3 regions of the Mesorhizobium sp. ORM8.1 genome follow, and region 3 is predicted to be linked to each of the others. Evidence: predicted binding sites of a transcription regulator. Region 3 holds the regulator's gene; each other region holds the start of a gene.
What was found. Region 3 encodes PhoB, which activates phosphate uptake and scavenging genes when phosphate is short. Its sites were predicted from a motif close to TGTCATNNANCTGTCAT; they were not measured.

Region 1 (2,265 bases), 3.3 Mb from region 3:
ACCCTGGTCGACCGAGATCGGCAAAAGTTCATACTCGGCCTCGCGCGCTTCCAGCGTGTAATGGATCTGCTGGGTGACGAAGCGCGGCTGGTGTTGGCTGTCGCTTATGCCCAGCGCCTTCATCACCTGCCATCCGGAATAGTTGGAGCAGCCGACATAGCGGACCTTGCCCTGGGCAACCAGCGTGTCGAGCGCTGCCATGGTTTCCTCCAGCGGCGTCGTACCGTCCCATTCGTGCAGGAAATAGATGTCGATGACATCGGTCTTCAGCCGCTTCAGGCTTTTCTCGCATTCACGGATCAGATGGTGGCGCGACAGGCCTTCATCATTGGGGCCGGTGCCGATCCGCATGCGCGCCTTCGAGGCAATGAGCACGTCGTTCGGGCGCTTGCCGGCCAGCGCCTCGCCGATGATCTCTTCCGACAATCCATTGGAGTAGACATTGGCGGTGTCGATGAGGTTGATGCCGGCGTCGATGCAGGTGTCGACGATGCGCCTGGCTTCTGAAAGATCGGAATTGCCGACGGCGGCGAACGGTCCGCTGCCGCCGAAGGTCATCGTGCCGAGCGTCAATGTCGAAACTTTCAAGCCGGAACGGCCCAGCGTGCGGTATTCCATGTCGATCCTCGCAATTTTATTTTGAGAGGCGCCGTGGCGGGCGCCGGCAAAGAGGCGAGCGGATTTGTAGGACAATTCCGGCGGTTTGTCGCCCCGCTATCGATACGGGTCGATCACATTCGGCAATCAGTGCCGAATACCAGGCGCTTGCAATAAAACCGTCATTGCGCGTCTGTATCTCAGTCGGCTTACGGAGTTGCGTGTCCGGCCATGCTGGTGAGGCACCCGTAGTGAAGGCGGCTAACAGGTAGGCGGAGCAACGCGATGAACGAAGTGAAACCGAATTCCGGGGCGAAGGACTGGCTGGAAGCCGAACTCGAGGACACGCTCGACGAGGACTATGAATTGGAGATCTCCGAGCCCGCGCTCTCGCTCGAGATTTCAAAAATCTACAAGAAGTCGCATCCACCCTCCATGGAGCGCATGACCTATTTCCGCGAGCTGCTCAGGCTGCAGTCGGAATTGATCAAGCTGCAATCATGGGTCGCCTACCACAAGAAGAAGCTGGTGGTGGTCTTCGAAGGCCGCGACTCCGCCGGCAAGGGCGGCGTCATCAAGCGCATCACCCAGCGCCTCAACCCGCGCATCGCCCGTGTCGTTGCGCTGCCGGCACCGACCGAGCGCGAGAAATCGCAATGGTATTTCCAGCGCTATGTGCCGCATCTGCCGGCCGGCGGCGAGATCGTGCTCTTCGACCGCTCCTGGTACAACCGCTCCGGCGTCGAACGCGTGATGGGTTTTGCCAATCACGACCAGGTCGAGGAATTCTTCCACGACGTGCCGGAATTCGAGCGCATGCTGGTGCGCTCGGGCATCACGCTGGTGAAATACTGGTTCTCGATCACCGACGAGGAACAGCAGATGCGCTTCCTGATGCGCGTCCACGATCCGATGAAGCAGTGGAAGCTGTCGCCGATGGACCTGCAGTCGCGGGTGCGCTGGGAACAGTACACCAAGGCCAAGGAAGAAACTTTCGCGCGCACCAACATTCCTGAGGCGCCGTGGTTCATCGTCGAGGGCAATGACAAGAAGCGGGCCCGTCTGAACTGCATGGCCCATTTGTTGCAGCAACTGCCTTACGAGGAGGTGCCGCACGAGGAGATTTCGCTGCCCGAACGCGTCTTCAATCCGGAGTACGAGCGCCAGGTGCTGCCGCGCGAGTTGTATGTGCCGGAGAAGTATTGAACACCTTTTCCTTCTTTCCTTCTCCCCGTTCTACGCAGGGCTGTCCGGGGAAAGTCATGCATAGTTGAAGCACATCTGGTTTGGCGAGGCATTGGGCTTTCGTTGACTTGGGTTGACGGGCGGCGGCTTGTCGATGGCGGCGATGTTGCGGCGCTCGAAGAGACATCGGACGACCAGGTCAGTGAACCTGAGAATGGGCATTGCGATGCGGCAGGCGCGAGCAGCGATGCGCAGCAGTGCATAAGCGATCATGGCGGCGAAGAGCTGCAGGCGGATGGCATTGTCGTTGGTGCCGAGGAACTTGCGGATCTTCAGATGCTGCTTGATCCAGCGGAACAAGAGTTCGATCTGCCATCGGCCCTTGTAGAGCCGTCCGATCTCGACGGCATCTCGCTTGAGGTCGTTGGTCAAGAGCGTGATGGTGTCGCCGTCATTTCGCTCCAGGATGAGCCTGCGCAACGG
Region 2 (2,265 bases), 370 kb from region 3:
TCGAGCAGCAGCGACGGGCCTGAAGCGAGATCGTCGACCAGAAGGATCAGCGTCGTCGAGCGATCGGGATATTCCTGCGTGCCTTGTGCAAAGCCGTCGAGCGCCGCCATCTCGGCCGGGTTGGCGACCAAAGCGAAATGCGCGTCGGCTGGCGTGTTGGCTAAAGGCGCGCCGCAGTGAAAGCCGAGCCAGGCCTTGACGGGGGCCGCCGCCTGCAACGGCGGATCGAGCCAGACCGGCGCGTCGTTGTCGCACAGCGCCAGCGCCACCGCGCCGGCGATCGCCGATAGCGGCGCGGGCGGATGCGCAAGCGCGGGCAGGGCCTGGACCGTGCCCGGGCGGGCCATGGCGTCCATGATGGCGCGGAACACGGTTTGGGCGTTGAAGACCGGCTCGGCGAAGCCGCCGTCAATCGATTGCGTGGCGATATCCATCAGTCCTCTCCGCGCACCATGGTGAAGAAATCGACTTTCGTCGCGGCCGTCTCGACGCGGTGTTTTTCGCGCGCCGCATCAAGCGCCGCGCGCAACGGCGCAACGAGCTTGGCCTGGACTGCTCCGCGCTGGGCTGGGTCCTGCCAGAGCGCATCGGCGATGGCCGCAAGCCGGGCTTTTTTCTTGTCGCGGCCGAGTGAATAGGAATGGCCGACATGTCCCGAAGGCAGGCGCACCGTGGCGCGAGTGACCGTCGCCTCGCCGACATTGAAGGGCGCGCCGCCGCCGCCGATCCGCCCGCGCACCGTCACCAGCCCGGTTTCCGGGCCGCGCAGCAATTCGGCCTCGGAGGGCAGGCCGGAGTCGTTCCACAGACGCGCGATCTCATCGGCAGCCGCATGCGCCAGCGTCGCCATCACGGCTTTCCGCTCGGCCTGCTCGCGCGCTTCCTGTCCTCGCATGGTGTAGCTCCTTGACGAGAGTAAATTTGTCTATTGATATAGACAACTATACAAATTATACTTACCTCGTAACGAGAGTCCATGACGGGTGGATGACAAAGCGCGTAAAATGCCTTTGGGGCTAAAAATCGCTTGGGGGCGCTGAATGACCGGACTGGCGAGCAGCATCGAAAGACGCAATGGCGTGTCGCTGTGGCGGCAGATCGCAGACAGGATCCTGCAGGGAATTGCGAACGGCGATTTCGCCGAGAATGCCGCGCTGCCTCCTGAGGTCGCGCTGGCCGAGCGCTATGGCGTCAACCGCCACACGGTGCGCAGCGCCATCGCGGCGCTGGTGCAGGAAGGCGTGCTCAGGGCCGAGCAAGGACGCGGCACCTTCGTTTTGTCACGCAAGCGGCTTTCCTATCCGATCGGCGCGCGCACGCGCTTCTCGACCGGCTTGCAGGGCCAGACGACCGAACGGCACATCGCGCTTTTGTCTTCTTCGATAGAGCCGGCCAGCCGGCGCATCGCCGAGGCGTTGGGCATTGCCGGGGGCGCGGCCGTGATCCGGCTGGAGACACGCGGCGAGGCCGATGGGCATCCGATCTCGCGCGCCACCACCTGGTTCGACGCCAAACGCTTCGCCGGCATCGAGAACGCCATGGCGGAGACGGGATCGATCACGGCCTCGCTCAAGCGCTTCGGCGTCAACGATTATCTGCGGCACTCGACGGTGCTGTCGGCGCGCCACGCCGATGCCGACGATCTCGCCGCGCTCGATCTGCAGCCGGGCGCCATCGTGCTGGTGACTGTCGCCGTCAACGTGACGCTCGACGGCCAGCCGATCCAGTTCGCGGAATCGCGCTTTCCGGCGGAGCGGGTGGAGCTCAAATTGTCGGCGCTGTAGGGAGTGCGGGTCTTCGAGACCGTGATTTGACTCACGCTGATATCAAATCAACTCGGTCGCGCTTACTCGTCAGCGGCTTGGTGTTTGAGAACCGCCTTCCTCCACTCCGTCTCGGCTTCGCCGAGCCACCTCTCCCCTTCCGGAGTCAGGGCAATCGCATATGAGTTTTTACGAAGAGGACCCCCACCCTTAATCCCTCCCCACAAGGGGGAGGGAGACTTGGTAGGCGCCGATCTCCGCAAATCGCCTAGGTTCGACGCCAAAAAGGGTGGCGTGCGGCAGCGTTCCCTCCCCTTGTGGGGAGGGTTAGGGTGGGGGTCCTCTTCGTAAAAACTCATATGCGATTGCCCTGCCCTCCGGAGGGAGAGGAAAGGAGCCCGCCTTGCTAAGCTCGCGCCATTCCTCTCCCCCGTCGATCGGGGAGAGGTGGCTCGGCGAAGCCGAGACGGAGTGGGGATCGACCTGCGCGGCGCGCCGTCAA
Region 3 (2,265 bases):
ATCGAGTTCGACCGCACGGAGAAGATCTTCACCTCGCCGCGTGAGAAGCGCACGCAGGACTACATCACCGGCCGCTTCGGCTGAGTTCATACGAGGACATTATCATGGCCGAACATACCGTCGCTTCCTTTGACGAGGATCTGAGGCAGATCAGCCGGCTGATCATCGATATGGGCGATCTTGCCGGCACCATGGTCGGTGCTTCGACCAGGGCCCTGCTTGAATCCGATAACGCGATGGCGCAGCGCGTCGTTTCCGACGATGCGATCATGGACGCGCGGCAGCGCGAACTGGACGACCGCGCGATCACGCTGATTGCCAAGCGCCAGCCGATGGCCGACGACCTGCGCAGCGTTGTCGGCGCCATCCGCATGGCCGGCGATCTCGAGCGCATCGGCGATCTTGCCAAGAACATCGCCAAGCGCGTCGGCTCGGTCGGCGTCAGCGCCGCGCCGCGCGATCTCTCGCATTCGATCGACAGCATGGCGCAGATGGTGCTGATCCAGGTCCAGGCCGTCATCCAGGAATACACGGCTGGCGATGCCACAGCGCTCGCCAAGCTCCGCAACGACGACGAGCGCATCGACGTCAAATACACCTCCGTGTTCCGCGAGCTCCTGACCTATATGATGGAAGATCCGCGCAACATCACCGCTTGCACGCATCTCTTGTTCTGCGCCAAGAACCTGGAGCGTATCGGCGACCACGTGACCAACATCGCCGAAAACGCTTATTATGTCCTGACCGGCACGCAATTGCCCGCCAACCGTCCGAAGCAGGACGAGACGGCAATGCCGGTGTCGGCGGCCTGACGAAAAGGTTACCCAATGATCGCGCCACGCATCATGGTGGTGGAGGATGAGGAGCCGCTGGGGGTGCTGCTCCGCTACAACCTCGAATCCGAAGGTTATCAGGTCGAGGTGGTGAGCCGCGGCGACGAGGCCGAGATCCGCCTGCAAGAGAATGTGCCGGACCTGCTCGTCCTCGACTGGATGGTGCCGGCGGTTTCCGGCATCGAGCTTTGCCGCCGGCTCCGGATGCGGCCGGAGACCGAGCGGCTGCCGATCATCATGCTGACCGCGCGCGGCGAGGAAAGCGACCGGGTGCGGGGCCTCTCCACCGGCGCCGACGATTATCTGGTCAAGCCGTTCTCGACGCCGGAATTCATGGCCCGTGTCAAGGCGTTGCTGCGGCGCGCCAAGCCGGAAGTGCTGTCCAGCGTGCTCAAGGTCGGCGACATCGTGCTCGATCGTGAATCGCACCGGGTCTATCGCAAGAAGAGCGAGATCCGGCTCGGGCCGACCGAATTCCGGCTGCTCGAATTCATGATGCGTCACCCCGGCCGCGTGTTCTCGCGCAGCCAGCTGCTCGACAATGTCTGGGGTGAGACGATCTATATCGACGAGCGCACGGTCGACGTGCATGTCGGCCGCCTGCGCAAGGCGGTCAACAATGGCCGCATGCCGGACGTCATCAGGACCATTCGGGGCGCCGGATACGCGATCCGCGAGGACTGAGTACGACCTGATTCAGGCTACGTTCTTCTTCGAGGCAAGACCTGTTCGCGCCTGAACGCCCGGCGCGAAGATTTCCTGGTCGACGAAGGTCAGCGCGCGCATGGCGCAGCCTTCGCGGATCAACGGCAATTCGTTGGGCTCGGTGTCGAAGGAAATCGAATTGGAGTGCTGGCCGCCGGCGGTCTGCGCGATTGTTTCACGCAGCGCCGGCTCGATCAGGTCGAAAGCGGCGGCACTGACGCCGACCATGGCGACAGGCGCGGGATCGATCAGCGCGAACAGGCTGCCGAGGCCGAAGCCCAGCGCCTCGCCGGCGCGCCGGTAGGCTTCACGTTCCGGACCGTCCTCGAGCCGGGCCTTTGCCGCGAGCGCCCGCATTTCGGGGTCGCCGACATCGGTCGGCTCGGCGTCTTCGCTCAATCCCATGGCAGCGCGCCAGATGGCATAGTTGCCGGCATAGGCCTCAACGCAGCCGCGTCGGCCGCAGCGGCAGAGCGCGCCGCCGGGACGATGGATCATGTGGCCGAACTCGCCGCCGGAGGAATGCGTGCCGGTGAACAATTCGCCCTTCAGCACCAGCCCCATGCCGATGCCGTGCGATAAAAGGATGGCGATGAAATTGTCGCGGTAGCGGACCGGGTCGCGCCATTGCAGCGCGACAGCCATCATGTTGCAGTCGTTTTCCATGGTGGCGGGAATGCCGAATTCCTTCTCCAGAATGTCGGCAAAGGCAATGTCGGTCAGCGGC

Region 1: a site for PhoB is predicted at 767-783, ahead of ppk2 (polyphosphate kinase 2). Genes of this name have one in related genera too.
Region 2: a site for PhoB is predicted at 977-993, ahead of phnF (phosphonate metabolism transcriptional regulator PhnF). Genes of this name have one in related genera too.

Annotation. Positions count from the first base shown of each region.
Region 1 covers NZ_CM132600.1:427,603-429,867, reverse strand. Annotated here, with positions in the region: gene ACVDG8_RS02220 (aldo/keto reductase) at 1-618, opposite strand, end outside; gene ppk2 (polyphosphate kinase 2) at 883-1,803, shown strand; partial or broken gene ACVDG8_RS02210 (IS4 family transposase) at 1,858-2,265, opposite strand, start outside.
Region 2 covers NZ_CM132600.1:4,902,827-4,905,091, forward strand. Annotated here, with positions in the region: gene phnH (phosphonate C-P lyase system protein PhnH) at 1-434, opposite strand, end outside; gene phnG (phosphonate C-P lyase system protein PhnG) at 434-895, opposite strand; gene phnF (phosphonate metabolism transcriptional regulator PhnF) at 1,041-1,784, shown strand.
Region 3 covers NZ_CM132600.1:4,528,210-4,530,474, forward strand. Annotated here, with positions in the region: gene pstB (phosphate ABC transporter ATP-binding protein PstB) at 1-84, shown strand, start outside; gene phoU (phosphate signaling complex protein PhoU) at 105-812, shown strand; gene phoB (phosphate regulon transcriptional regulator PhoB) at 828-1,517, shown strand; gene ACVDG8_RS22790 (ROK family protein) at 1,530-2,265, opposite strand, start outside.